2 linked regions of the Alkalilimnicola ehrlichii MLHE-1 genome follow. The protein of the gene in region 2 interacts with the protein of the main gene of each other region in a pairwise test. Links are inferred from orthologs where the notes say so. Each region holds a gene or a part of one and is shown on either strand. Other genes may lie near its edges.

Evidence for each region.
Region 1: the proteins of uvrA (region 2) and uvrB interact in binary tests that used the Escherichia coli proteins (3 or more experiments, as listed by UniProt). The link is inferred for Alkalilimnicola ehrlichii MLHE-1 from one-to-one orthologs.

What each region holds. Positions count from the first base shown.
Region 1 is NC_008340.1:1,256,049-1,270,659, reverse strand. What follows is about bases 1-2,983. They hold uvrB (excinuclease ABC subunit UvrB), read right to left. Parts: upstream 2,515-2,983; coding sequence 487-2,514; downstream 1-486. Other genes in these bases: MLG_RS05565 (pyridoxal phosphate-dependent aminotransferase), read left to right, coding at 2,929-2,983; rluB (23S rRNA pseudouridine(2605) synthase RluB), read right to left, coding at 1-411. Outside these bases: more of MLG_RS05565, read left to right, coding at 2,984-4,107; MLG_RS05560 (ABC transporter substrate-binding protein), read left to right, coding at 4,383-5,954; MLG_RS05555 (ABC transporter permease), read left to right, coding at 5,975-6,931; MLG_RS05550 (ABC transporter permease), read left to right, coding at 6,933-7,730; MLG_RS05545 (dipeptide ABC transporter ATP-binding protein), read left to right, coding at 7,730-9,739; MLG_RS05540 (copper-binding protein), read right to left, coding at 9,857-10,231; MLG_RS05535 (nitrous oxide reductase accessory protein NosL), read right to left, coding at 10,291-10,836; MLG_RS05530 (hypothetical protein), read right to left, coding at 10,859-11,473; MLG_RS05525 (alpha/beta hydrolase), read right to left, coding at 11,507-12,259; MLG_RS05520 (nitrous oxide reductase accessory protein NosL), read right to left, coding at 12,259-12,840; MLG_RS05515 (ABC transporter permease), read right to left, coding at 12,850-13,677; MLG_RS05510 (ABC transporter ATP-binding protein), read right to left, coding at 13,674-14,600; MLG_RS05505 (nitrous oxide reductase family maturation protein NosD), read right to left, coding at 14,597-14,611. UniProt on the Escherichia coli protein: The UvrABC repair system catalyzes the recognition and processing of DNA lesions. A damage recognition complex composed of 2 UvrA and 2 UvrB subunits scans DNA for abnormalities.
Region 2 is NC_008340.1:3,110,523-3,125,519, reverse strand. What follows is about bases 4,587-7,955. They hold uvrA (excinuclease ABC subunit UvrA), read right to left. Parts: upstream 7,610-7,955; coding sequence 4,787-7,609; downstream 4,587-4,786. Other genes in these bases: MLG_RS13895 (MFS transporter), read left to right, coding at 7,725-7,955; MLG_RS13905 (gamma-glutamyl-gamma-aminobutyrate hydrolase family protein), read left to right, coding at 4,587-4,723. Also shown: MLG_RS13930 (penicillin-binding protein 1A), read left to right, coding at 1-89; MLG_RS13925 (hypothetical protein), read left to right, coding at 119-763; MLG_RS13920 (citrate synthase), read right to left, coding at 835-2,133; MLG_RS13915 (type B 50S ribosomal protein L31), read right to left, coding at 2,506-2,760; MLG_RS13910 (amidoligase family protein), read left to right, coding at 2,934-3,959; more of MLG_RS13905, read left to right, coding at 3,935-4,586; more of MLG_RS13895, read left to right, coding at 7,956-8,945; ssb (single-stranded DNA-binding protein), read left to right, coding at 9,116-9,580; MLG_RS13885 (helix-turn-helix transcriptional regulator), read right to left, coding at 9,598-10,500; MLG_RS13880 (efflux RND transporter permease subunit), read left to right, coding at 10,702-13,284; MLG_RS13875 (outer membrane lipoprotein-sorting protein), read left to right, coding at 13,308-14,162; MLG_RS13870 (DUF1302 domain-containing protein), read left to right, coding at 14,168-14,997. UniProt on the Escherichia coli protein: The UvrABC repair system catalyzes the recognition and processing of DNA lesions. UvrA is an ATPase and a DNA-binding protein. A damage recognition complex composed of 2 UvrA and 2 UvrB subunits scans DNA for abnormalities.

The sequences.
Region 1 (14,611 bases), 1.8 Mb from region 2 along the record:
GATGCCGCTGGACGGGTGCATGAGCCGATTGGCCAGTTCCCCGTCGGTGGTGAATAACAGCAGGCCCTGGCTGTTCAGGTCCAGCCGGCCCACCACCACCCAACGGCCATCCGCCTCGGGCAGGTTCTCAAAGACCGTGGGCCGCCCCTCGGGGTCGTCACGGGTGCAGACCTGCCCCTCCGGCTTGTAGTAGAGCAGCACCCGGCGCTCCGGCTGGAGCTTGCGCCGGGCCACCGGCCGGCCGTCCACCTGCAGCCGGTCCTCGGCGGTGACCCGGTCGCCCAGTTGGGCAACGTGGCCGTTGACCTTGACCCGCCCCTCGGCGATCCAGGCCTCCATCTGCCGGCGGGAGCCGACCCCGGCGCGGGCCAGCACCTTCTGCAGTTTTTCGGTGTTTGCTTGTTCAGACATGGCGGTATTATCGCCCGGCATGGCCGGGCGCCCAAAGGGTGAATGGCCCGGAGGCCGATGGGGTGTAGGCCGCGCTCAGGCGCTGGCCACGTCGGGTCGGCCCAGGGCGTAGCGCTCCAGGCGCTTGATCTCGTCGCGTAGCTGGGCGGCCTCTTCAAACTCCAGGTTGCGGGCGTGCTCGCGCATCTGTTTCTCCAGCTGCTTGATGCGCTTGACCGCCTCGGCCGGGGTGTAACGGCCGTACTTGGCGGCCTCTTCCGCCACCTTGTCGATACGGCCCCGCGGCGCGCCCGGTATCGGGGCGCCGCCCCGCTCCATGATATCGGCCACGTCCTTGCGCACCCCCTTCGGGGTGATGCCATGGGCCTCGTTGTGGGCCTGCTGCTTGGCGCGGCGCCGCTCGGTCTCGTCAATGGCCCGGCGCATGGAGTTGGTGATCTCATCACCGTAAAGGATGGCCTTGCCGCCAAGGTTACGCGCCGCCCGGCCGATGGTCTGAATCAGCGAGCGCTCGGAACGCAGGAACCCCTCCTTGTCCGCATCCAAAATGGCCACCAGCGACACCTCGGGGATGTCCAGGCCCTCGCGCAGCAGGTTGATGCCCACCAGCACGTCAAACTCGCCCAGGCGTAGATCGCGGATGATCTCGGTGCGCTCCACGGTGTCCACATCGGAGTGCAGGTAGCGCACCCGCACGCCGTTCTCGTGCAGGTATTCGGTCAGGTCCTCGGCCATGCGCTTGGTCAGGGTGGTGACCAGCACCCTCTCGTCGCGTCGGGCGCGCTCGGTGATCTCGCCGTAGACGTCGTCCACCTGGCTGAGCGCCGGGCGCACCTCCACTTCCGGATCGAGCAGGCCGGTGGGGCGCACCACCTGCTCCACCACCCGCTGGCTGTGCTCATGCTCCCAGGGGCCGGGGGTGGCGGAGACCAGCACGCACTGGGGTGCCAGGCGCAACCACTCCTCGAATTTCAGCGGCCGGTTGTCCAGGGCCGAGGGCAGGCGGAAGCCGTAGTCCACCAGGGTCTGCTTGCGGCTGCGGTCGCCTTTGTACATGCCGCCCAACTGCGGAATGGTGACGTGGGATTCGTCGATGAAGACCACGGCGTCCTCAGGCACGTAGTCGAACAGGGTGGGCGGCGGCTCACCGGGGGCGCGGCCGGAGAGGTGCCGGGAGTAGTTCTCGATGCCGTTGCAGTAGCCCAGCTCGTGCATCATCTCCAGATCGAACAAGGTGCGCTGCTCCAAGCGCTGGGCCTCCACCAGTTTGTCGGCGGCGCGCAGCTCCGCCAGCCGGTCGCGCAGTTCCTCCTTAATGGCGTCGATGGCGCGCAGCACCTGGCCGCGGGGGGTGACGTAGTGGGTCTTGGGGTAGATGGTCAGGCGCGGCACGCGGCGCAGCACTTCGCCGGTGAGGGGGTCGAAGTGCGACAGCTCTTCGATCTCGTCGTCGAACAGTTCCACCCGCACGGCCTCGTCCTCGGCGTCGGCCGGGAAGATGTCGATGACCTCGCCCCGGGCGCGGTAGGTGCCGCGGGTGAAGTCCATGTCGTTGCGGGTGTATTGCATTTCGGCCAGGCGGCGCAGGATCTGGCGCTGGTCGATGGTCTCGCCGCGCACCAGGTGCAGCAGCATGGCCATGTAGGACTGGGGGTCGCCCAGGCCGTAGATGGAGGAGACGGAGGCGACGATGATGGTGTCCTGCCGTTCCAGGATGGCCTTGGTGGCGGACAGGCGCATCTGTTCGATGTGTTCGTTCACCGAGGCGTCCTTCTCGATGAAGGTGTCGGAGGCCGGGACGTAGGCCTCGGGTTGGTAGTAGTCGTAGTAGGAGACGAAGTACTCGACGCGGTTCTTGGGGAAGAACTCGCGCATCTCGCCGTAGAGTTGGGCGGCGAGGGTCTTGTTGGGGGCCAGGACCATGGCAGGCCGCTGCACGGCCTGGATGACGTTGGCCATGGTGAAGGTTTTGCCGGAGCCGGTGACGCCGAGCAGGGTCTGGTGGCGTTCGCCGGCGTTGAGGCCCTCGACCAGCGAGGCGATGGCCGTGGGCTGGTCGCCGGCGGGTTGGAAGCGGCTTTGGAGCTGGAACCTGGCGGTCATAATCGTCAGCACTGCCTGTGTGGCCTGGGGCTTCGTTCAGGGCGACTTGGGGTGTCGGGCGGGGGTGATGTCCTTCAGGGCTCCACTTGCGCACCCCTTCGGGGTTCCCTGCGCTACTCACAAAAAGTCGGCGGCGCGAACTCGCTTCGCTCGGACAGGCGCGCCTTTTCTCCGACTTTTTGCTGCGTTGCTCGGTGCGCAAAGTCGCCCTGAAGGACACCACCCCCGCCCGACACCCCAAGTCGCTACGACAGATTCTACCGTGTTCTCCTGTTCGGGCTCTGACCCCCGATGAGCCTCGTTGTTCAGGCGACAAACCTCCCGCATTGACGGTTACCCCGCCATCGATGTGCACGATCGGGCGCGAGCGGTTAGAATTACGCGGCTAAGACTCAGCGAGAAACGGAGGCAACTTTGGATATCAAACTGGCGAATCGGGTTCAACGTGTGAAGCCCTCTCCCACTCTGGCGGTGACCGCCAAGGCGGCGGAACTGCGCGCCGCGGGCAAGGACATCATCGGCCTGGGGGCCGGCGAGCCTGATTTCGACACGCCTGAGCATATCAGAGACGCAGCCATAACGGCGATCAACGAGGGTGAGACCCGCTACACCCCCGTCGACGGCACTCCGGCGCTGAAGAAGGCCGTGATCAATAAGTTCAAGCGCGAGAACGGCCTGGACTACGATGGCAAGCAGGTGCTGGTCTCCTCCGGCGCCAAGCACTCGCTGTACAACCTGATGTGCGCCCTGCTCAACGAGGGCGACGAGGTGATCATCCCGGCGCCCTACTGGGTGTCCTACCCGGACATGGCCAAGCTGGCCGACGCCGAGCCGGTGATCATCGAGGCCGGTCAGGAGCAGGGGTTCAAGATCACCCCCGAGCAGCTGGAGGGCGCGATCACTGACCGCACCCGGCTGTTCGTGATCAACAGTCCGTCCAATCCCACCGGTTCCGCCTACAGCAAGGCCGAGCTGGCCGCGCTGGGCGAGGTGTTGAAGAAGCATCCGCAGATCGTGGTGGTCACCGACGATATCTACGAGCACATCCTGTTCGAGGGTGAGTTCGTCAACATCGTCAACGCCTGCCCGGAGCTGAAGGACCGCACCGTGGTGGTCAACGGGGTGTCCAAGGCCTACGCCATGACCGGCTGGCGGGTCGGTTATGCCGCGGGCCCCGAGGCGCTGATCGGCGCCATGAAGAAGATCCAGTCCCAATCGACCTCCAACCCGGCCTCGGTCTCCCAGGCCGCGTCGGTGGCGGCGCTGGACGGTGATCAGGGCTGCATCCCGCCCATGCTGGAGCAATTTAAGAAGCGCCACGACTTCGTGGTGGACGCCCTGAACAAGATCGACGGCGTCGAGTGCCGCCCCTGCGAGGGCACCTTCTACTGCTTCCCCAATATGCAGGGTGCCATCGACAAGCTGGACGGCGTCGGCAATGACGTGGAACTGGCCGGGTTCCTGCTGGAGCAGGGTGTGGCCCTGGTGCCCGGCTCCGCTTTCGGTCTCGAGGGCTATGCCCGGATCTCCTTCGCCACCAGCATGGAGAACCTGGAGAAGGCCATGGAGCGGATCGCCAAGGCGCTGGGCTGAGGCGGTCGGGCTTCCGACAAGCGCCCATGGCCAGGGCGCAGTGCCGGCTTTCGGCCGGTGCGGTTCAGCGAAAGGCCCCGGTGCGCGTCACCGGGGCCTTTTTGCTTCCCAACCCGGGCCCAACCCCGGCGGCCGTGCCCCCGTCTATTGGACCCCATCAAGGCCTGATCCGGCTGCTCTGCATTGCTTATCGGCCCGGGGCGGTTCATCTTTCTGGGTAGCCGTGTGGTCCTGACGCCAACCGGCCGATGTTTTCCGGCAAGGGGGAGAGAGTTATGCGACGCAAACCGGCCACTGCGTTATCCACCATCGACCTGCGCCGCCGGCGATTGCTCCAGACGCTGGGCATCGGCGGGGCCGCTGCCGGGCTCGGCGGGCTCCCCTGGCTGACCGCACCCGGCGCCCTGGCCGGCGAACCCCGCCACGGGGGGACCCTGCGAGTGGCCCTGCCCCAGGCCGCCACCATCAATCCGCTGCGCATGAGCGCCGGCGGTGCCATCGCCGTGGTGCAGCAGGTGGCCGAATACCTGGTGCGCGTGGACGAGCACCTGAACCTGCAGCCGGCCCTGGCCACGGACTGGGAGACGCCCGACGAGGGGCGGACCTGGGTGTTCCGCCTGCGCGAGGGGGTGAAGTTCAACGACGGCCGGCCGCTGGAGGCCGACGACGTGGTGGCCAGCTTCCGGCGCCTGGTGGATCCGGACGTCGCCAGTGTGGCCCGCTCACAGTTGGACTTTCTGCCGCCCGAGGGCATCAGCGCCGACGACCGGCACACCGTCCGCTTCGAGTTATCGCGGCCCATCGGCGCGTTCCCCTACTACACCCAGATCTACAACGCCGTGATCCTTCCCCGCGACCACGACGGCGATCTCGCCAGTAACCCCGTCGGCACCGGGCCCTTCCTACTGACCCACTACCAGGCCCGCGAAGAGGCCGTGCTGGAGCGCAACCCCGACTATTGGGACGCGCCACGGCCCTACCTGGACCGGGTGCGCATGGCGATGTACGACGGTGATCAGCCCCAGGTGCTGGCCCTGCGCGGCAACGCCGCCGACATGATGCTGTTCGCCAGCTATATGAACGCCCGCCCGCTGCTGGACAACGAGGAGATCAACCTGCTCAGCGCCCGCAGCACCCAGCACCGCCAACTGGCCATGCGCTGCGACCAGCCCCCTTTCGAGGACGTCCGCCTCCGCCGCGCCGTGGCCCTGGCCCTGGGCCGGGAGTCCATGGTGAACAACCTCATTGGCGGCTACGGCGAACCGGGCAACGACCACCCGGTGGCGCCCCTCTACCCGGACGCGGCCGATATCGACCTGGCCCGGCGCGAGCCCGACCTGGAACGGGCGCAGGCGCTGCTGGCCGAGGCCGGCGTGCCCAATGGCTTCCAGATCGACCTCCACATCGGTCGCCTGGCCGAACTGCCGCAGTACGGCGTCCTGGTCGAACGCATGCTGAACCCGATCGGGATCCGCGTGAACCTGCGGGTGGAACCACTGAACACCTACTACGAACACTGGACCAAGGTGAACTTCGGCCTCACCGACTGGGTGGGCCGGGCGGTTCCGGAGCAGATCCTGGCGGCGGCCTTCCGGGGGGGCGCCGACTGGAACGCCCCCCATTGGCGCGATGATGAGTTCGACGCCGCCCTTAGCGAGCTGGAGGCGGCCACCGATCCGGCGCGCCGCCGGCAGCTCACGGCCACCCTGGCCGGGAAGCTGCACGAGGAGGTGCCGGCGGCCATCACTTACTTCACCCAGGCCCTGCGCCCGGTGCGTCGGCGGGTGCAGGGTCTCCGCGCGGACAATGCCAACTACCTGGACCTGACCCGGGCCTGGCTGGCCTAGGCGGCGAGGCACCTTCCAGCGTGCTGCGTTATACGCTTCGGCGCCTGTTGATGCTCGGGCTCACCCTGGTGGTGGCCTCGCTGCTGGTGTTCGCCCTGACCACTGTGCTGCCGGGCGACGTGGGCCGGATCATGCTCGGCCCCTTTGCCGACGAGGCGGCGGTGGCCCAGGTGAACCGCGAGCTGGGCCTGGACCAACCGGTGGTGCAGCGCTACCTGGACTGGGTCGGCGGCGTGCTGCGCGGCGACTGGGGGCACTCCTACACCCTGGAGGCCCCGGTGCTGCCGCTGGCGCTGGAGCGGCTGGGCCGCTCGCTGCTGCTCGCCGGCCTCGCCCTGGCGCTGCTCATCCCCACGGCCCTGGCGGCGGCGGTGGTCGCCGGCCGCCGTGCCGGCGGCTGGCTGGACCGCACCGGTTCGATCACCGCCCTGGTGCTCAGCGCCATGCCCGAGTTCGTCACCGGGGTGCTGCTGATCATGGTCTTCGGGGTGATGCTGGGCTGGCTGCCGGTCCAGGCCCTGCCGCCGGAGGGCAGCGGACTGCCGGAGACCCTGCGCCACCTGCTCATGCCGGCCCTGTCGCTGGCGCTGTTGCTCTTCGCCTATCTGTTCCGCATGGCGCGGGACGGCATGATCACCGAGTTGCGGGCGGACTACACGCGCACCGCCGTCCTCAAGGGCCTCCCGCCCGGGGTGGTCATCCGCCGGCACGTGTTGCGCAACGCCCTGCTGCCCACGGTCACGGTCATCGGCGCCCAGGTGGGCTGGCTGGTGGGTGGCCTGGTGGTGGTGGAGTCGCTGTTCCGCTATCCCGGCATCGGCGGCCTGATCCACGGCGCGGCCCTGGACAAGGACATCCCCCTGCTGGCCGGCTGCGCCCTGCTCATCACCCTGGTCTACGCGCTGGCCAACATGCTCGCCGATCTGGTCTATGCCGCGCTCAACCCCAAGGTCCGCCGCGGCATGGGGGGGCGCTGAAATGGGCCGTCTGCCGGCGACCTTCTGGGTGGGCCTGGCCATGGTCAGCGCCTGGGTGTTCAGCGCCCTGTTCGCCCCCTGGCTGGCCCCGGCCGACCCGCTGGACATCGCCTTTGACGCCATGGAGCAGCCGCCCTCGGCCCAGTACTGGTTCGGCACCGATAACTACGGCCGCGACATGTTCAGCCGCGTGCTGCACGGCGGACTGCACGTGTTGGCCATCGCCCCGGCGGCCACCGTCCTGGGCCTGGCGCTGGGCACCGCCATCGGGTTGCTGGCGGCCTACCTGGGCGGCTGGCGGGACGAGGGCCTGATGCGGTTGATGGACGCCATCATGGCCTTTCCCCTCATCGTACTGGCGCTGCTGGCACTGGCCGCCCTGGGGCCCTCCACCGTCAATGTCATCGTGGTGATCGGCCTGGTGTTCGCGCCGTTGATCGCCCGCACGGCGCGGGCCGCCGCCCTGGTGGAGGTGGAGCGGGAGTACGTGCAGGCGGCGCGGCTGCGGGGCGAGTCGGGGCTCTACATCCTGATCGGCGAGGTGTTGCCCAACATCCGCGGCCCACTGATGGTGGAAGCGGTTATCCGGGTGGGTTATGCGGTGTTCACCTCCGCCACCCTCGGCTTTCTGGGGATGGGGGTGCAGCCCCCGGCCCCGGACTGGGGGGTGATGATCAGCGAGAACCGCGCCCTACTTACCGAGGCCCCGTGGACGGTGCTGTTCCCCGCCGCCGCCATCGGCTTCGTGGTGGTCGGCTTCTCGCTCATGGCCGACGGACTCCAGGAGCGGGAGGGCTGATGCGCACACCGGCGCTGGAGATCGACGCCCTTACCCTGAGTTACCGCCGCCGGGGCCAGCGCCTGCCCGCCGTGCGCAACGTCTCGTTGAGCCTCGCCCCCGGGCGGACGCTGGGGATTGCCGGCGAGTCCGGCTGCGGCAAGTCCACCCTGGCCATGGCCGCGCTCGGCTACCTGCCGGGCAACGCCCGCATCGAGCAGGGCGAGGTCCGTATCGCCGGCCAGAGCCTGGCGCGGCTCTCCCCTGAAGCGCTGCGGCGGCTGCGTGGCCGCCAAGTGGCCGCGGTCTACCAGCAGCCGGCGGCGGCCCTGAATCCCGCCATTCCGGTGGGCGAACAGATCGCCGAGGTCTGCCGGCTGCACTTCGGCATGGGCCGGGCCGCGGCCCGTAATGCCACGGTCGAGATGCTGCGCAAGGTGCAGATCCCGGCCCCGCAGGCCTTGCTACACCGCTACCCGCACGAACTCTCCGGTGGCATGCAGCAGCGGGTGGTGATCGCCATGGCCCTGGCGCCCGACCCGGCGGTTCTGATCCTGGACGAACCCACCACCGCCCTGGACGCCACCGTGCAGGCGGAGATCCTCGCCCTGTTCGCGGAGCTGCGCCGGACGGTCAGTGCCGCCATGCTCTTCATCAGCCACGACCTGGCGGTACTGCGGCAGGTCTGCGACGAGTTGGCGGTCATGTATGCCGGCGAGGTGGTGGAACGGGGACCGGCGCAAGCGCTGCTGGAGCAGCCCATGCACCCCTATACCGCGGCCCTGCGCCGGTGCATCCCCAACCTGGACAGCGATAAGCGGCGCGGCGGGCTGGCCACCATTCCCGGCACCCCGCCGGAGCTGTCCGCGCTGCCCGGTGGCTGCGTATTCGCGCCCCGCTGTCCCATCGCCACCCCCCAGTGCACAGCGGCCCCGGTGCCGCTGGCCACGGTGGCGCCCAGTCAGCAGAGCCGGTGCCTGCTCCCGGACCTCGCCGGTCAGGCGGTCCGCCCGAGTCGCGCCGCGCCCCGGCCCGACGCCACGCCCGACGACGGCCGGCCCCCGGCCCTAAAGATCGAGGGCCTCAACGTCGATTACGGCCGGGTCCGGGTGCTGCGGGAGGTCTCACTAACCCTGGGCGGCGGGCAGACCCTGGCGCTAGTCGGTGAGTCCGGCAGCGGCAAGACCACCCTGGCCCGGGCCGTCACCGGGCTCAAGCCCGCCACGGCAGGTACCTTGGAGCTTCAGGGCAAGCCCCTGGCCGGCCGCCTCCGCCGCCGCAGCGGACGAACCCTACGCCGTCTGCAGATGGTGTTCCAGTCACCGGACGACACCCTCAACCCCAGCCACCGGCTCGCCAGCATGCTCCAGCGCGCGGCGCGCACCCTGGGTGGACTGCGCCGAAAACAGGCCCGCGAGCGGGCCCTTGCCCTGCTCGGCAGCGTGGCACTGAGCGGCGAGTTGGGCGCAAGGCGCCCGGGGCAGCTCTCCGGCGGCCAGCGGCAACGGGCCGCCATCGCCCGGGCCTTTGCCGGTGCCCCGGAGCTGGTGGTGCTGGACGAGCCCACCTCGGCCCTGGACGTTTCGGTTCAGGCCGCCATCCTAGAACTGCTCTTGCGCCTGCAGGCGGAGACCGGCGCGGCCTACCTGTTCATCTCCCACGACCTGGCGGTGGTGCGCTATCTGGCCGACCGGGTGGCGGTGATGTACCTGGGCGAGGTGGTCGAGGAGGGCCCGGTGGAGGCGGTCTTTGCAGGCCCCGGCCACCCCTACACCGCGGCCCTGCTGGCCGCCACGCCGGATCCGGGCCGGGCCTGGCGCCCGCCGGTCCGCCTGCCGGGCCACAACCCGGGCCCGGCGGGGCGTCCCGAGGGGTGCCCCTTCCACACCCGTTGCCCCTACGTACTGCCGATTTGCGCGCACTCGCCGCCGCCGGACCACGGGCCGGCGCCGGGACACCGGGTGCTTTGCCACCTGCCCCGCGAGCGCCTGCCCCGGGGCCCGGATAGAGGCGACGGGGCCGGCGGCTAGCCCGGGACGCACCAGCCGGCAGACAGAAAAAACCCCGGATGGACAAGCCGACCCGGGGTACACGGAGGAAGTCAGAGGCTCAGCCCAACGCCGGCCCCTCAGGAACTTTCTTGTTTTTTATTTCAGCCCCTCGCGTTCCAGCGCCTTCTCCGGCAGCACCAGCGCGGTCTCTTCCGGTAACGGTTCGAGGTCCATTGCGAACCATTGGTGGCCCTGAACGGCACGCCGCTGCATCCCAAAACGAATTTTGTCACCGTGGGTGAATTGCGGGGCCGGCTCGCCTTCCGGCAGGCGGAGCATCATGCGCATGGCCCGCATGACCTGGGGCACCTCCTCATGAATCACCACAATTTCATGATCCGCCTCATCATAGGAGACAAAAATCCCGTTCACCGGGTAGACTTCAGATCGCTCAACATCCTGGGCCAGCCCCGCCACGGACCATACGAGCAGTGCCAAAGTCACCACCAGGGGCAAAGAATAACTCTTCATCGGAATATCCTCGTACCAGTTTCTGAAAAACCGCGGGATCACCCACCGCGGGTTTGGGGTCACCGCCTATATTCGGGCCTTTCCGGGCTGTCCAGCATTGATTGAGTGACAGCGTTGAGGACATCCCAGTCGATCTCCTCATAGGTGAGCACCTGGCCCTTCTCAAGCGACTGGGCGTGGCGCTCGGCTTTCTGTTCGCTGGCGTACGGGATGAGGGTCGGCCCCATGGCCCCCATCCTGCGATCCCCCATGACGTACAGCGCCTTATCGGCCACGATCAACGCCGTGTCGTCCGGCTGCTCCCAGTCGGTCTCCCCCAGGTCATGCACGTACGCCTGGCGAACACGGCCAGCATTCTCCGCCTGCATCACCCAGGCAAACAGGTCTGTGGTGGAGCAGAAACTGAGGTTCTTCCGGCCATCATCCACGCAGACCTGCCCCTTGGGGCCGGGATAGTCCACGACCACCATGCCGCATTGCGCACAGCGCTCATCCGATGCCGTGGTGGCCGCATCACACTGGGCCCGCAATCCGTCCCCACAGCCCTTCAACGCAATCAGGGGGGAGAGTCCCAGCAGGATGATCGCGGACCGCCTGGTCAGCATATACCTCTACCTCTGTACACCCTCATTCAGCCCGGGCACAGCGCACCAGCCGACTGAAATGCGTAAAAAACATGGCCCGCTGACCGTCCATGAACCGCACATGCAGTACCTGGCCGGTATCCTTGTCCACGGTGGATGACCAATAGGGCATCGCGGAATCGGACCATCCGACCTGCGAGTAGTCGATCCGGTCCCGGTTTTCCCAGACCAGTTCCAATTGCTCTATGGCGGGCAGGAACCACCCCTCGCCTTTCTCCGCGCAGTAACGAGCGCTATCAAACCCTTCAAGGCCGTCGGAGTCGCCGTAGTCCCACAGCACTTCGTAGGTGTTGCTGTAACCATCCGAAAATGAGGTGTCCACGCCGCCCACGCACTGATGGCAGGTGGCGCTGTCCCATCGCATCTGCGGATCACCGGACTCGGCGTCGAAGAAGGTCTTGATCCCGTCAACCTCACCGGCATAAAAGAGCGGCCAGCCCTCCTGACCACAGAAGGAATCACTGACCTCGCCGACTGTCTCCTCGCCGGCCTCCAGGCAGGCCGCAGCCGAGGAGGCGAAACCGCCCCCGAGGAGTGCAACGGCCAGAGCGGTCAGAAGGCGGCCATGAGCCCCAAAGTTCTGGGTAATGCTGTTCAATTGTGTGACCTCGAATAGGTGACCGGAGACCCATCAGTCCTGCTTCAGGCGCGCCATGAGCCACTCATCCAGCGCGTCCATTTCCTCAATGCACACCTCATGCATAATCGGGTAATCCTCCCAATGCACGTCGTGACCGAGGGCCTTCAGCTTCTCGCGCCCCTGCTCGGCACGCCCGAAGTCCATGACATCATCGCGCGTGCCATGGGCCATGAAGATGGGGGTACCGGCGTTGGCGTGGTGCTGTTCCGCCTGCAGCGTTTCCGGCAACGGCAGATAGCCGGAAAGGCAGACCACGCCCGCGAGCGGCTCCGGGTACCGCAACCCCGTGTGCAGGGCCATGGCGCCGCCCTGGGAGTAGCCCGCCAGCACGATCCGGTTGGCCGGGATGCCTGCATCCTGCTCATCTCTGATCAGATCAACGATCCGTTCATGGCTATCGCGGATGCCCTCGACATCCTCCTCGGCGTCGAGATCCAGACTGAACAGATCAAACCACCCCCTGAGCAGCCCCCCGTCGTTCACGGTGATCCGCCGCACCGGGGCGTGGGGCACCACGTGGTGGATGCCAATACGGTTGGTTTGCCGCATCTTGGGGAAAACCCCATCAAAGTCGGTCCCATTCGCACCAAGGCCGTGCAGCCAGATCACGGATGCCACCGGCCGCTCGTTGGTGCTCCAGTCCGAGATCAGCATCGGTCCCCGCTGCACCTCCTCGCCAGGGGCCAGTTGCCCCCAGCTGGAGACCTCATAATCGGACTCTTCTTGAATCTTTCCTTCCTGCATCACATGTCACCCATGATTTCCCGCGCGCGCTCGAAGTCCATCGAGCCGACCGCGGAACTCAGTTCGTTTAGGACATCCCAGTCGATCTCGTCGTAGGTCAGGATGTGGGCGTCGTCCACACCGTTATCGACCAGGTGCTGTTTATGCGCTTCGGCCCGCCGGTCGTCACCGAAGGGCACCAGAGTCAGGCCCATGGCAGCGATCCGGGGATCGCCGACGACGTAATATGCCTGCTTAGCCACCATCAGCAGGCTGTCATCGGGGGACTCCCACGACTGCCCCTCCATGTCATGGACGTAGGCCCGGCGCAGCCGGGTGGCGTTCTCCGGCTGCAGTGCCCAGGCAAACAGGTCAGTGGTGGAGCAAAATCCCAGGTTCCGGGTGCCGTCATCGACACAGGCCTGGGCTTTCGGCCCGGGGTATTCGACAATCGTCATGCCGCACAACACACAGAGTTCATCGTCGTGGAAGGGCCTGGGTGAGCAGGCCGCTGTCTGGTCCTCCGTCTCGCTGCACGCCACCGTCAGGCCCACTAGGGGGAGGCCGGAAAACAGCTTCAACAGGGTACGCCGATCAGTCATCTATAAACCTCAAGCAGTCCTGTGACGAAATCGCCACATCGCCAGGAGAAAGGGCACAACCGCCCAAACCGCCAAAACACCAAACAGCAGGGGGAGCGAATAGGCGTCGGCACCCACGGACGTCAGCCCCGCATACTCCCTTGCCGCCTCAAAACCGGTCAGATTGATCAGTCGGAAGACATCAGTGGGGTTGAAGAGCAGCAGCACCTGGAACAGGACCGAAGAGACGGCCCCCTCGGTCCCCACCAGCAGTGCAAGCAGCACCAGGTCATAGACCAGAACGAACAGAAACCAGACCACCAGGGCAAGGCCGGCGGCCTTGGACTTGTCCCCCACCATCACGCTGATCAGGTACGCCATTCCAATGAAGGACCAGCCCAGCAGCAGCGCACTGCCAATGAACATGCCGAACCCGCCCGCCAGCTGGCCGGCATCAACTCCGCCCCCGAGCAGCCCGATGACCACACCCGCAACCCCGAACCCCACCAGCGTGGACAGCCCGAGAATGCTGGCATGGCCCAGGAACTTACCCGTGACCAATTGACTGCGTGACAACGGGTAGGTCAGCAGAAGCAGAAGGGTGCCCTGCTGATCTTCCCCGACGATGCTGTCGTAGGCGAGCATCAGCGCGATCAGCGGGATCAGGAACACAGCCAGGGTGGCCAGGCTGATGATCGTGGTGGCCACACCGGTAAACCCGACATGACCGGCCGCCGCCGCCCCAAACCAGGCCAGACCGATCGCAAAGAGCGCAAAGACGATGGTAATGGCTAGCACCCATCGGTTTCTCAGACCATCTCTAAACTCCTTGCCGGCAACAGTGAAAATGGCGTTCATCGCGGCGCCCCACTCCCTTCCATTTGTTTGTCAAAGTGCACGTAGAGGTGCTCCAGCGAGGCCGGCTGCCACTCCATGTCGTCCACGCCCTCACTGGCCAGCAGGTGCCTGAGCACGTCCACCTTCTGGCCATCGTGGGTAACGATCTCGACGGCCTGCCCGTTCACCCGACGCCCCTCCAATCCGGTGCCCTCCGCATGGGCGAGGATCCGGTCGGGCGTGCGGGTAAAGACCTTGATGGTCTGAGGCAACCCAGCGAGGCGCCGCAGTTCATCGAGTGTGCCCTGGGCAAGCAGCTTGCCCTGGCCCATGATGGCGGCGCGGTCGATATGGCGCTCAATGCCCGGGAGGACGTGAGAGCAGAGAATGATGCTCACCCCCTTCCCGCGCAGGTCATCCATCATGTCGTAGAAGTCGCGGGTCGCGATGGGATCAAGCCCCACCGTGGGCTCATCCATCAGGAGTAGCTGCGGGTCCCCCAAAAGCGCCTGCGCCAGGCCCAGCCGCTGACGCATGCCCTTGGAATAGGTCCGCACCTTTCGGTCCGCGGCGTGGGCCAGGCCGACCCGCTCGAGCAGTGTCCCGACCAGGCTACGGGCCACCTTCTTCAGATCCGCAAAGTACCGCAGCACCTCTCGGCCGGTCAGTTGCTCGTAAAAGGAAACATTCTCCGGTAGATAGCCGATCCTGCCGCGCAGGTCCGCCGCCTCCTTTTGTGAAGGACTCTTTCCAAAGACCTCCACGCTGCCGGCCGTTGGCGTCAGCAAGCCCAGGATAAGTTTCATTGTGGTCGATTTACCGGCCCCATTGTGGCCCATCAAACCCAGCACCTCGCCGGCCTCCAGCCCGAGGGTGAGACCGGTGACCGCGTGGACCGACCCGAAGTGCTTATCGACGCTCTCTAGACTGACTACTTTGCTCACCCGAGTTCCTC
Region 2 (14,997 bases):
TCGAGCTGTTCCGCGAGGACAACCTGCCGGACGTTACGCCTCGGGGTGGCGGCAGCGGGGCCGGGAGTCGGGAGCAGGATATCTTCTAGGCAGGGGCGTCAGCCCCCGGGAGGTGGCCATGGCCAAGCGATCCAGCACCAAGGACCTGCGCATGCGCGAGCGCCTGATCCAGGAGGCGGCCCGCATCATGGCCGATGAGGGTGTGCGGGACCACTACCAGGCCAAGCGCAAGGCCGCCGAGCGCCTGGGGGCCCGGGACACGCGCAACCTGCCCAGCAATCGGGAGGTGCAGGCGGCGCTGGTGGAATACCAGCGGCTGTTTCTGGGGGCCGAGCAGGGGGCTTACCTGCGGCTGTTGCGCGAGGCCGCCGTGCAGGCCATGGCCTTCTTCGAGCCCTTCCGGCCCCGGTTGGTGGGGCCGGTGCTCAGCGGTACGGCGGATCAGGCCTGCGACGTGCACCTGCATGTCTTCGCCGAGACGCCGGAGGAGATCACCCTGTTTCTGATGGAGCGCGGGATCCCACACGAGACCAGCGAGCGGCGCCTGCGCTTCGGGCGGGAGCACTGGGAGATGCGTCCCGTGATCCGCTTCGTGGCGGGAGAGCATGTGGTGGATTTGACCGTATTCAGCCCCAAGGGATTGCGTGAGGCGCCCCGCAGCCAGGTTGACGGCCGCCCCATGCAGCGGGCGGCGCTGGCGGAGGTGGAGGCGCTGCTGGCCAACGAGGATGAGGACCGGGCTGCCGAGCCCTTCCTACCCTGAGCGGGCAAAAAAAACCGGAAGGCCCGTGGGGGCCTTCCGGGGTGAGGGCGTCGGCGGTGCCGGCAGGGGAATCAGCTGCGCTGATCCACCGGCACGTAGTCGCGCTTGGCGGCGCCGGTGTAGAGCTGGCGCGGACGCCCGATGCGCTGCTCGGGGTCGTTGACCATCTCCATCCACTGCGCCAGCCAGCCCGGGGTGCGGCCCAGGGCAAACAGCACCGTGAAGAACTCGGTGGGGATGCCCAGCGCGCGGTAGATGATGCCCGAGTAGAAGTCGACGTTCGGGTAGAGCTTGCGCTCGACGAAGTACTCGTCCTGCAGGGCGATATCCTCCAGCTCCATGGCCAGCTCCAGCTGCGGGTCCTTGCCCACGCCGAGTTCCTCCAGGACCTCGTGACAGGTCTTGCGGATGATGGTGGCCCGCGGGTCGAAGTTCTTGTAGACCCGGTGACCGAAGCCCATCAGGCGGAAGGGGTCGTTCTTGTCCTTCGCCTTTTCGATGAACTTGGGCACGTTGGAGACGTCGCCGATCTCGTTGAGCATGTTCAGCACCGCCTCGTTGGCCCCCCCATGCGCCGGTCCCCACAGCGCGGCGCAACCAGCTGCGATGGCGGCGAAGGGGTTGGTGCCGGTGGAACCGGCCAGGCGCACCGTGGAGGTGGAGGCGTTCTGCTCGTGGTCAGCGTGCAGGATCAGGAGCTGGTCCAGCGCCCGCTCGGCCACGGGGTTAACCTCGTACTTCTCGGTGGGGCGGGAGAACAGCATGTTCAGCAGGTTCCCCGCGTAGGACAGGTGGTTCTGCGGGTAGACGAAGGGCTCGCCCACCAGGTGTTTGTAGGCCGCCGCGGCGATGGTCGGCATCTTGGCGATGACCCGGTGCGCGGTCAGCTCCCGGTTCTTCGGGTCGTTGATGTCCAGTTCGCCGTGGTAGAAGGCGGATAGCGACCCGACCACCCCGGTGAGCATGGCCATGGGGTGGGCGTTGTAATGAAAGCCGTCGAAGAAGTCCTTCAGGCTTTCGTTGAGCATGGTGTGGTTGGTCACCGAGCTGACGAACTGGTCCAGTTCGGCCTTGTTCGGCAATTCGCCGTGCAGCAGTAGGTAGGAGACCTCCAGGAAGGAGCTCTTCTCAGCCAGGTGTTCGATGGGGTAGCCGCGATACAGCAGCACGCCGTTGTCACCATCGATGAAGGTGACATCGCTTTTGCAGCTGGCGGTGGAGGTGAAGCCAGCGTCGTAAGTGAAGTAGCCCAGCTCGCCATAGACATTCTTGATGTCGATGACCTCGGGGCCGTGGGTGCCTTGATAGACCGGCAACTCCACGGATTTGCCGGTGCTGTTGTCGGTCAGGGTGACGGTCTTCTCGGACATGGAACGCTCTCCTAGACAGCTCTCGAAATACCGTGATGCCGGCGCGCCCGCGGGCGCCGGTCCTGCCCCCTAAGCCGGTCTTGGGGCAAGACATTCAGGCCGGTCACGGTCCGGGAGTTACTGAAAGGGTATTGCAAAAAAAACCCTTGTCATCAGCAATCCGTTCCTCTGGGGCCCATACCCCGACGTGGATGGGCCCCTCGCCCGCCTCCATGGTGCGTGGCGTCGGGCGACCCGGGGGAGGGCCCCCGGGATATCTATGCGGTGGTTAACCGCTTTTTATAATAGATATCTCGCTGTTTTGCAGTGAGATACAAAAAAGCGCCCGGGGTGCAGGCGCTTTGGAGCGACAGGGACGAGACAAGCCCGCCCTCAGTTGCCGGTGCTGATGCCGAACTTCTTCTGGAACTGATCCACCCGGCCACCGGAGCTCAGCGCGCGCTGCTTGCCGGTGTAGAAAGGGTGGCTCTTGCTGGAGACTTCCACCTTAAACAGCGGATACTCCTTGCCGTCCTCCCACTGGATGGTCTCGTTGGTACGGACCGTGGAGCGGGTGATGAACGCGAAATCGGAGGAGATGTCCTGAAACACCACCTCGCGGTATTTGGGATGAATGCCTTGCTTCATGGTTGCCACCTGGGTCACGGGACCGGGCACGACGTCCCGGAGAATGGCTGAGCTTGAAAGGCGGCTATCATAATGCCCGCCCGTCTCCTAGACAAGCCCCGCAACACTGAGAGTAGTATAGACCCTGTTTGCCGCGGTCCGGCCTGGGCAGGGGCCGCAACTGGAGAGTGCGATTGTCCGAGTCACAGCCATCCGCCGCCGAACCGCCCGGCTTCCCGCAACCGGCCCGCCCGCTGCGGGCGGACGGCCGGCCACGTCGGGTCGGTTTCGAGCTGGAGTTTGCCGGCCTGAGCCCGGAGGGCGCCGCCGCCGCCATCCAGGAGGCCTTTGGCGGTGAGGTTCAATCGGACAGCCGTTTCGTCAAACGGGTCGCCGGTACGGCCTGGGGCACCTTTAAAGTGGAGGTGGATGCCCGGGTGCTCAAGGAGCGCAGCTACCGTGCCCTGCTCAGCCAGATGGGCTTTAATCTCGATGATCGCACCCTGGACAGTCTGGACGAGCAGGTGCTGCGTCTGGCGAGCACGGTGGTGCCGGTGGAGGTCGTCTCGCCCCCGTTGCCGGTGGGCGAGGCCGGCCAGATCGAATCGCTGCGTGAGGCCCTGCGCCGCCGGCTTGCCCAGGGCACGCGGGCCGGCCTGGTCTATGCATTCGGCCTGCACCTCAATCCGGAGTTGCCCGAGCTGGAGGTGGACACCATCCGGGCCACCCTCCAGACCTACCTGCTCCTGCTGCCCTGGCTGAAGTGGCGTGACGATACGGACGCGGTGCGCCGGCTCACCCCGTTCATCCAGGACTTTCCCGCCGAGTACGTCCGGCGGCTGCTCCAGCCCGGGTATTGCCCCGGGCTCGGTGCCTTCATCGACGAGTTTCTGGCCTTCAATACCACCCGTAACCGCAGCCTGGACCTGATGCCGCTGCTGGCCCACGTGGACCCCGGCCGGGTGCGCCGGGCGCTGCCGGACGACCCACTCACCCAGGCACGACCCACTTGGCACTATCGCCTGCCCAACTGTCTGGTGGACGACCCCGACTGGCGTATCGCCCGGCCGTGGCGCGACTGGCTGATGGTGGAGCGGCTGGCGGATGACCCGCAGCGGTTGGGGCAACTGATGGCCGACTGGTGGGCACGCGGATTCAGCCTCACCGAGCATCGCTGGATACAGCACGTGGACCAATGCCTCGCCCGACTCGACCGCTGATTGGCGTCACCGGGCCGGACCGCGGCGGGGCGGCGGCCTGGCTGATGACCGCCGTGGCGGTGTGGCTGGCCGGTGGCCGGCCCTGCCGGATCACCCCGGCCCGCCCGGCGCCGCCGCGGCCCCTGGACGGCTTGATCCTGGGCGGTGGTGCGGATGTCGATCCGGGCCTCTATGGCGAGGAGCGGGTGGAGCCCGGGGAGTTGCGCCGGGGCAGGACGGTGTGGTGGCGGTTTCTGCTCTCCTGGCTCTTGCTGCCGGTGCTTTATCTGTTGCGCTGGCTGCTCAGCATCAGCCCGGGGCCGCGGGGGGATCGCGGTCGCGACGGGGTGGAGTGGCGCCTGCTGGCGGACGCACTGGCCCGCGATGTGCCGGTGCTGGGCATCTGTCGCGGTGCACAGTTGCTCAATGTCTATATGGGCGGCTCCCTGCACCAGGATCTGAGCAGCTTCTATCAGGAGAGCCCGCAGGTACACAGCATTTGGCCCTATAAGCGGGTGACGGTGCGGCGCGACGCCCAGCTCTATCGCTGGCTGGGGCCCCATACGCGGGTAAACTCCCTCCACCGTCAGGCCATCGCCGAACTGGGTGAGGGCCTGAAGGCGGCGGCCTGGGAGCGGACCGGCGTGGTGCAGGCGGTGGAGGGCGACGGCGGTGCCCTATTGTTGGGTGTCCAGTGGCACCCGGAGTACCTCCCACAGCGGCGCGAGCAGCGCGCCCTTTTCCGCGCCCTGGTGCGGGCGGCCGCGACACAGGCAGGGCCCTGACCACCGGGGTGCGCGACATCATCGATCCACCCCGGCGCCGCAGCGTTGCCCCGTGGCCGGGGGTTAGGGACGCAGCAGCGGTCGCAGGAAGCGGCCCGTATGGGAGGCCTCCACCCGGGTGATGGCCTCCGGCGTGCCGGTGGCCACGATGCGGCCGCCGCCGTCGCCCCCTTCCGGGCCCAGGTCGATCACGTGATCGGCGGTCTTGATCACATCCAGGTTGTGCTCAATGACCACCACGGTGTTGCCGTGATCCACCAGCCGCTGGAGCACGGAGAGCAGTTGCGCGATGTCGTGGAAGTGCAGGCCGGTAGTGGGTTCATCCAGGATGTAGAGGGTCCGGCCGGTGTCCCGGCGGGCCAACTCGCGGGCCAGTTTCACCCGTTGGGCCTCGCCGCCGGACAGGGTGGTGGCGCTCTGGCCCAGGTGGATGTAGCCCAGGCCCACGTCCATCAGCGTCTGCAGCCGCCGGCGGATGCCGGGGATGGCGTCGAAGACGGCCAGGGCCTCCTCCACGGTCAGCTCCAGCACCTGGGCAATGTCCAGCCCCTTGTAGCGGATCTCCAGGGTCTCGCGGTTGTAGCGCCGGCCCTTGCAGACGTCGCAGGGCACGTGCAGGTCGGGCAGAAAGTGCATCTCCACCCGGATCACCCCGTCCCCCTGGCAGGCCTCGCAGCGCCCGCCCTTCACGTTGAAGGAGAAACGCCCGGGGCCGTAGCCGCGTGAGCGCGCCTCCGGGGTGCCGGCGAACAGCTCACGCAGCGGCGTGAACAGCCCGGTGTAGGTGGCGGGGTTGGAGCGCGGGGTGCGGCCGATGGGGGCCTGATCGATGTCGATGACCTTATCAAACAGCGCCAGATGGTCCATGCCGCGACAGGGGGCCGGGGCGGCGCTGGCGCCGTTCAGCTCGCGGGCCGCATAGCGGAACAGGGTGTCGTTGATGAGCGTGGATTTGCCCGAGCCGGACACCCCGGTGATGGCCACGAACAGCCCGGCGGGGATGCCCGCGTCCACGTTCTTGAGGTTGTGCCCGGTGGCGCCGCGCAGCCAGGCGACCCGGTCGGGCTGCACCGGCCGGCGTTCGGCGGGCACCGGGATCTCGCGCCGGCCGGCCAGGTAGTCGCCGGTGAGCGAGTCGGGGTGCGCTGCGATCTCGGTCGGGGTGCCCTGCGCGACCACCCAACCGCCGTGCACCCCGGCCCCCGGGCCCATGTCCACCACGTGGTCGGCGGCGCGGATGGCGTCCTCGTCGTGCTCGACCACAATCACCGTGTTGCCCAGGTCGCGCAGCCGCATCAGGGTGTTGAGCAGCCGCTGGTTGTCGCGCTGGTGCAGGCCGATGGAGGGCTCGTCCAGCACGTACATCACCCCGGTGAGGCCGGCGCCGATCTGACTGGCCAGGCGGATGCGCTGCGCCTCGCCGCCGGACAGGGTGTCGGCGGCCCGATCCAGGCTCAGGTAATCCAGTCCCACGTTGACCAGAAAGCTGAGCCGGGTGGTGATCTCCCGCAGGATGCGTCCGGCGATCTCGCCGCGCGCCCCCTCCAGCTTCAGCGCCTCGAAATGACCCAGGGTGCGGCCTACCGGCATGCGTGCCACCTCCGGCAGGGTGAGCGGGCCGACGAAGACGTGACGGGCGGCCTGGTTGAGCCGGGTGCCGTCGCAGCTCGGGCAGGTCTGCACCGCCTGGTAACGGGCCAGCTCCTCGCGCACCGCCGCCGAGTCCGTCTCCCGGTAGCGCCGGGCCATGTTGGGGATGATGCCCTCGAAGGCGTGGCGGCGACGGGTTTCGCCCCGCGGGCCGGGGTAGCGGAAGTCGATCTCCTCGTCCCCGGAGCCGAACAGCACGGTATCGCGGATGCCCTCGGGCAGGTCCTGCCAGGGGGTCTCCGGGTCGAAGTCGTGGTGCTTCGCCAGTGACTGGATCATGGCGTGGTACCAGGCGTTGCGCCGGTCCCAGCCGCGCACCGCGCCGGCGGTTAGGGGCAATTCCGGGTGCACCACCACCCGCGCCGGGTCGAAGAAGGTCCGCACGCCCAGGCCGTCGCAGTCGGGGCAGGCCCCGCGCGGGTTGTTGAAGGAGAAGATGCGCGGCTCCAACTCGCTGATGGCGTAGCCGCACTCGGGGCAGGCGTAGCGCGAGGAGAAGACCAGCGGCGCCCGCGCCGGGTCGTCCATCCAGGCGGCCCGGACCAGACCGTCCGACAGCGCCAGCGCCGTCTCCACCGAGTCGGCCAGCCGGGTGGCGAGGTCCGGCCGCACCCGGAAGCGGTCCACCACCGCCTCGATGGTGTGGCGCCGTTTGGGGTCCAGGGCCGGCACACTGTCGATGTCGTGGACCTCGCCGTCCACCCGGGCGCGCACATAGCCCTGGGTGCGCAGGGTGTCGATCACCTCCCGGTGTTCGCCCTTGCGTCCGTCCACCACCGGCGCCAGGAGCATGATCTTCTCGCCCTCGGGCAGGGCCAGGATCCGGTCGACGATCTGCGAGACCGTCTGGGCATTCAGCTCGATGTCGTGCTCGGGGCAGTGGGGGCGGCCAGCGCGGGCGTAGAGCAGGCGCAGGTAGTCGTGGATCTCGGTGACGGTGCCCACCGTGGAGCGGGGGTTGTGGGAGGTGGATTTCTGCTCGATGGAGATGGCCGGCGACAGGCCCTCGATGTGGTCCACGTCCGGCTTTTCCATCATCGAGAGGAACTGCCGGGCGTAGGCGGAGAGCGACTCTACGTAGCGACGCTGGCCCTCGGCATAAAGCGTGTCGAAGGCCAGCGAGGACTTGCCGGAGCCGGACAGGCCGGTGATCACCACCAGCCGCTCGCGCGGCAGCGACAGGTGCACATCCTGCAGGTTGTGGGTGCGGGCGCCTTCGATGCGGATATGGTCCATGCCTGCGCTGGGGCTCCTCCTTGCGGGATGAGGGAGTGTCCGGGGTCGCTGCTGGGGATTTGCAACGAACCTGCTAGTATATCGCGCCTGTCCACCGCCAACGGAACGCTCCACTGTGTCTGCCCGGACCGCCGCCAAGACGCCGCTCAACGCCGCCGAACGCCGTGCCGCCATGGGTCTGGCCGGGGTCTTTGGCCTGCGCATGTTCGGCCTGTTCCTGATCCTGCCGGTCTTCGCCCTTTATGCCCCCGGCCTGGAGGGGGCGACCCCGCTGTTGATCGGCCTGGCTCTGGGTGTCTACGGGCTCACCCAGGCCTGTCTCCAGATCCCCATGGGCATGGCCTCCGACCGCTGGGGCCGGAAACCGGTGATTGCGGCCGGACTGGTGGTATTCGCCATCGGTAGCGTGGTGGCGGCCACGGCGGATGGCATCTGGGGGGTGATCCTGGGGCGGGCCCTGCAGGGGGGCGGGGCCATCGCCGCGGCGGTGATGGCACTGGCCGCCGATGTCACCCGCGAGACCCACCGGGCGCGCGCCTTTGCCGCCATCGGCATGAGCGTGGGGCTGGCCTTCCTGCTGGCGCTGATGGTGGCGCCCCCGCTCACCGCCCTAGGCGGGCTGCAGGGGTTGTTCTGGCTCACCGCGGGGGCCTCGCTGGTGGGGCTGGTGATTGTCGCCCGCATGCCCCGCCCGGCGCGACCCGCCCAGTCGGCGGTCTCCGGCAGCCTGCGGCGCAGCCTCACCGACCCGGACCTGATGCGCCTGAACGTGGGCATCTTCGTGCTGCACGCGGCGCTCACCGGCATCTTTGTGGCCCTGCCATTGCTCATCCAGGCCCGCTTCGGACTGGAGGCGGCCCAGCACTGGCGGGTCTGGGTGCCGCTGCTGATCACCTCGGTGGCGGGCATGCTGCCGCTGCTCATCATCGCCGAGCGCCGCGGCGCCATGCACCGGCTGATCCCGCTGGCGGTTACCGCCATGGCCCTGGGGCTGATGGGCCTGGGGCTGCTGATGGCCGCGCCGGTCGCGGTCTGGTTGGTGGCCTTATGGCTTTACTTCGTCAGCTTCAATCTACTGGAGGCCGCGATGCCTTCGCTGGTGTCCCGCTTCGCGCCCGGCGAGGCCCGCGGCGCGGCCATGGGGGTGTATGCCTCGGCCCAGTTTCTGGGGGCCTTTGCCGGCGGCCTGTTCGGCGGGATCCTGGCCGGGGCCTTCGGGCCGGTGGGGGTGATGCTGGGGTGTGCTGCCATGGTGTCGCTCTGGGCCTTGCTGGCGCGGGGCCAGCGGGCGCCGTTGCCGGTGGGCACGCCCCGCGCTTCAGAGGGTTCCGGCTGAGCGGGCGGGTTTAATGGTCGGGGGAAAAACGGTAGATTGTCAGGCCAGTCCGGGGCCGATCACACCCGCCGGGGTACCCGCGGACCAGGCAGTGGGCCGCTGAGAAGGGCTCAACAGGGACGTTAACCACCCGGCACCCCGCCGGTCATCATCTTCAGGAGTAAGCAGTCATGGCACGAGGCGTCAATAAAGTCATCCTTATCGGCAACCTGGGCGTGGACCCGGAGGTGCGCTACACCGCCAACGGCAGTGCGGTCACCAATGTCCGCCTGGCCACCACCGACACCTGGCGCGACAAGCAGTCGGGTGAGCAACAGGAGCGCACCGAGTGGCACCGCATCGTCTTCTTCGGCAAGCTCGCCGAAATCGCCGGTGAGTACCTGCGCAAGGGCTCGAAGGTCTACATCGAGGGCCGGCTGCAGACCCGCAAGTGGCAGGGCCAGGACGGCCAGGACCGCTACACCACAGAGATTGTCGCCAACGATATGCAGATGCTGGACAGCCGGGGCGGCGCGGGTGACATGGGTGGCTCCGGCGGCGGGCAGTCCCGCGGGCGGCCGGCGGATGACCGGGGCGGCCGGCAGGACAACATGGGTGACGATGCGGGCGCCTTTGAGGACGATATTCCTTTCTAGCCACCCGGTCGCGCGGTTCAGGCATTGAAAACGACACGGCCGAGGTCGCTCAGGTCGTAGCCCTGCATCTCGTCTGCATGGGCCTGCAGCCGCGGGTCGCCCGCGAAGCGCACCAATGCCTGAACCGGCGGTTCAAAGTAGCTGCGTCGGCGCATGGCCAGGTCGAAGCACTCCCAGTGCAGCGGGAGGAAATCCAGGCCGTGCCGTCGGGCCGCGGCCTCCACCGCCACGCCGGTGTCGGCCTCCCCCTGGCGCACCGACAGCGCCAGATCATCCTCGGACAGGGCCGGGTGCTGGGTGAGATTCAGCCGGGCGCGGTCGATACCGGCCTGGTCCAGCAGCCACCGGAATAGGGTATCGGCGCCGGCCTCCGATTGCCGGTGGGCGATGCGCAGCCCCGGCCGGATCAGATCGGCGAGCGCATGGATACCCTTGGGGTTACCCGGGGCCAGCAGTAACCCCTGACGGCGGCGTGCCCAGCGAATGATCACCAGATCGCGCATACCGCCCAGGCCCAGGCGGGCCGGTACATTGTAGTCGCCGCTCTCCGGATCGAGGATGTGCATGCCGGCCGCCATCGCTTCGCCTTCTAACAGGCGCCGTACCCCATCGGCGCTGCCCCGGCAGAGGGTGGCCAGGCCGGTGCGGGACTCGCGCAGGGCCCAATCCAGCAGCGGATCCTGGCTGCCGGCCAGCACCGGTGGCGCCGGCCGGGTGCTGCGTTGATCCCCTTCCAGGTGGTTCATGATCCACAGGTCGATGACCTCGCGCGGGAACAGCAGTTTCCCGGTCACCTTGGTGCTGGGGATGAGCCCCTGGCGGACCAGGTCGTAAACCTTGCGCGGTTTGAGGCGGAGGTACGCCGCCACCTCATCGGTGGTCAGATAGCGCGGGTGGGTAGGCAGGCCGTTGGAGGTCATGTCGGTCGTCACTATGCCGGCGTGGACAGGCCCGATGATAGCGTGCTGAGGCGGCGTTGTCGGTGTGGCAGGGGGGCGATCCCTATTATATATTAGAGAAACGTGATATAAATTCCGGGCGCCTGGCAGGACTCTGCCTGTGCGGATGTCACTCGCGCCCGCTTTGGGCCGTCGGCAAGCGAAAGCAATGGGAGGATCTGAATGGGTGCACGGCTGACGGACTGGTGTATGGACCACCGCCGGTGGATCTTCGCCGCCATGGTGCTGATGGTGGTGGTCCTGGGTGCAATGATTCCGCGCATCCAGATCGACACCGATCCCGAGAACATGCTGCCGGCGGACCAGCCGGACCGGGTGCTCCACAATCAGGTCCAGACCCAGTTCAACCTCCACGACATGATCGTCGTCGGCCAGGTGAACGACGTCCACGCCGACGGCGTCTTCAACCCCGAGTCGCTGGCCGCCCACTACCACCTGACCCGCGCCATCGAGCAGATCGACGGGGTGGTGAGCCGTGATCTGCTCTCCATGGCGGCGGTGGACAATGTGGAGCAGGCCGCTCCCGGCACCATCGACTACGATTGGCTGATCCCCGCGCCGCCGGCCACCCCGGCAGAGGCGGAGCGCATCCGCACCGCAGTGGCCCGGTTGCCCATGTATCAGGGCACGCTCGCCTCGGAAGACGGCACGGCGGCGGCGATCTTCGTGCCGGTGGAAAGCAAGGACCAGAGCCACCGGATCGCTCAGGAGATCCGCGCCGTGATCGACGGGCTGGGGGTGGATGACGCCTTCCATATCACCGGGCAGCCGGTGGCGCAGGATACCTTCGGTGTGGAGATGTTCCAGCAGATGGCCATTTCCGCGCCGCTGGCGGGGCTGATCATCTTCCTGGTGATGCTCTACTTCTTCCGCAGCGTGCCCATGGTGGTGGCCCCCATGCTGCTGGCCATGGCCACGGTGATCTCCACCATGGGGCTGCTGATCGGCACGGGCTTCACCGTGCACATCATGAGCTCCATGATCCCGATCTTCCTGATGCCGATTGCGGTGGTCGCCTCGGTCCACGTGCTCTCCAACTTCGCCGACCGCTACCGGCCCGGTGACGACCCGCGGGCGGTGATGCGCGGGGTCATGGACCGGCTGTTCAAGCCCGTGCTGTTCACCGCCCTGACCACCGGCGTCGGCTTCGCCTCGCTGCTGTTCACCCCCATCCCGCCGGTGCAGGTATTCGGCGGTTTCATCTCCTTCGGGGTGCTGGTGGCGCTGGTCTTGACCCTGACCTTCATCCCGGCCTACACCGCCGCGCTGCCGCGCCGTGCCCTGGACAGGATGTCCACGCGCACGGCCCAGGATGGCGAGGCGGGCAGCACCGCCAGGCTGTGCCACGTGCTGCAGGCCGGTGGTCGCCAGGCCGTCCGCCACCGTGGATTCGTCCTCGGGGGCTTGGCGGTGCTGGTGGTGGTGGCCGTCTACGGCATCTCTCAGATCCAGATCAATGACAACCCCACCCGCTGGTTCAAGTCCAGCCACGACATCCGGATCGCCGATAGCGTGCTCAACGAGCGTTTCTCCGGCACCTACGAGGCCTACCTGCGCCTTCGCCAGACCGGCCAGGACGCACTGGAGAGCGAGCTGCGCACCCGCGCTGAGGCGATTGTCGATGAGGCGGAGGCCGAGGGCTTCGGCATCAGCGACCGCTGGCAGGCGCTGTGGGCGGCCCACCGGGGCGAGGCCCCGCTGGGGGACCGGTTGGAGCGCCTGGCGGTGGAGATCGACGACCTGCTGTTCACGGTGGACCTGGACGAGGCGGTCCATTGGGAGCGGCTGCTCGACCTCGTGGAGGCGGCCCGAACGGACAGCCGCGCCTTCCAGAAGCCCGGGCATCTGGCCTGGATGGCGGCGTTGCAGGCCCACCTGGAGGCCGGCGGCCACATCGGCAAGGCCGGTTCGTTGGCGGACCTGGTGAAGACCATCAACCGTGAGCTGGTCAGCGGTGAGCCGGAGGACTACCGGCTGCCGGCGAGCGCCGGTGGCGTCTCGCAGGCGCTGCTGAGCTTCCAGAGCTCGCACCGCCCGCACGATCTTTGGCGTTTCGTGACCCCGGATTTCACCGAGGCCAATATCTGGCTGCAGCTCCCCAGCGGCGACAACCAGGACATGGGGCGGGTGCTGGAGGCCGTGGATGCCTTTATCGCGGACAATCCGCCGCCCGAGGGGGTGGAGTGGGACTGGGCCGGCGCCACCTATATCAACCTGGTCTGGCAGGGGGAGATGGTGGCCGGCATGCTCCTCGCCCTGCTCTCCGCCTTCGTCGTCGTGCTCCTGATGATGATCGGCCTGTTCCGCTCCATCACCGTGGGGGCGCTGGCGATGCTGCCGCTCACGGTCACCATCGCCGCCATCTACGGCGTCATGGGGTTGGTCGGCAAGGATTACGACATGCCCGTGGCGGTGCTGTCCTCGCTGTCCATCGGGTTGTCGGTGGACTTCGCCATCCACTTCATCCAGCGCTGCCGCATGGCCCTGGACGAGGTGGGCGATTGGCGCCTGGCGTTGGACCGGGTCTTCCAGGAGCCCGCCTGCGCCATCACCCGCAACGCCGTGGTCATCGCCGTCGGCTTCCTGCCGTTGCTGGCCGCGCCGCTGATGCCCTACGTCACGGTGGGTATCTTCCTGGCCAGCATCATGGCCGCCTCTGCGGTGGTCACCCTGTTCGCCCTACCGGCCCTGATCGCCTACGCCCACCCCGTGCTCTTTCCGCGCGCCACGGGGCGGGGGGCCTGACACTCGCTATGGGAGGTCCCGTTATGAGCCACATTGTTCCTGTTCACTGCCTGCGCCGGCCCCGGTTGGCCCCGGTGGTGGGACGGCTGCGCGCCGCCGCGCTGGCCCTGGCCCTCTTTGCGCTGCCGCTCGCCGGCCACGCCGACGAGCCGCCCACCGCCGCCGAGATCGTGGAGCGGGCCAACAACGCCTCTTACTACGCCGGCAATGACGGCCGTACCGAGGCCCGCATGCTCATTGTCGATGGCCGGGGCCGGGAGCAGACCCGCCAGTTCACCATCCTGCGCCGCGACGTGGAGGCGGGGGGTGAGCAGCACTACCTGGTGGTCTTCAGCCGGCCCTCAGAGTACCGCAACGTGGTCTTCCTGGTGGAAAAGCACCCGGGGGCCGATGACGATCGCTGGCTCTATCTGCCGGACATGGACCTGGTGCGGCGCATCGCACCCGGCGACAAGCGCACCAGCTTCGTCGGCTCGCACGTCTTCTACGAGGATGTCTCCGGGCGGCATCTCGAGGACGACGAGCACACCCTGCAGGAGGTCACCGACGAGTACTACGTGCTGCGTTCCACTCCCCGGGACCCCGGCTCGGTGGAGTTCGCCGCCTACACCACCTGGATCGACCGGGCCACCGACCTGCCGGTGCGGATCGAGTACGAGGATCAGGATGGCGAGGTGTACCGGCGTATCGCCAGCACCGACATCCGGGAGGTGGATGGTTATCCCACCGCCATGCGCATGCGGGTGGACGACCTGGAGAGCGGCGGGCACACCCTGGTGCAGTTCCGGGGCGTGGAATACGATCTGGGGATCCCGGCCGCGGTGTTCAGCGAGCGCAGCCTGCGTAATCCGCCGCGGGACTGGTTGCGCGGGAGGTGATCGCCATGCCGGGCCATCAGACGGTCAGGGCGGCGGCGCCCATCGCCGCGGTTGCGCTGTCGGTCCTGCTCGGCGTGGGGTCGCCGGTGGCGCTCGCCCAGGGCGACGACCTGTGGGAGGACGACGCCTGGGGGGAGGAGTCCTGGGACGATGACCCCTGGGAGGACGACCCTTGGGAGGAGGAGAGCGGGCTGCCCTTCGACCTCGAAGGCTTTTTCGAGGCCGCCGGGGGGCATCACATCCGCAACAACCGGGTCACCGACAAGGACTACAACCTGGCCGAGGCCCGCCTGCAGTTGGACATGCGCGGCGACTGGCGCCGTTACCGCTTCCGGGTGCGTGCCGACGGGGTGGCCGACGGCGTCGACGAAGAGTTGCGCGGTGAGCTGCGCGAGGCCCGGGTCAGCTTCCCCGTCGGCGACCGGCTGGATGTCCGGGCCGGGCGGCAGATCCTCTCCTGGGGCACGGGGGACCTGCTCTTCGTCAACGATCTGTTCCCCAAGGACTTCGAATCCTTCCTGACCGGCCGCGACGAGGACTACCTGCAGGCCCCCTCCGATGCCCTGCGCGGGACCTGGTACGGCGACGCCGTCACCCTGGACGTGGTCTGGACCCCGGTGTTCGAGCCGGACCGCTTCGTCGACGGCGATCGCCTGTCCTACTTCGATCCCGCCACCGGGGCGCGCACCGCCGAGTCGCTGCCCGCCACTGCCCCGGACGACTTCCCGGACGATGGCGAGCTGGCCGCCCGCCTCTCCCGGCGGGTCGGTGGGGTGGAGCTGGCCGGTTATCTCTACCGCGGCTTTTTCCCTCAGCCCAGCGAGCAGATCGGCAC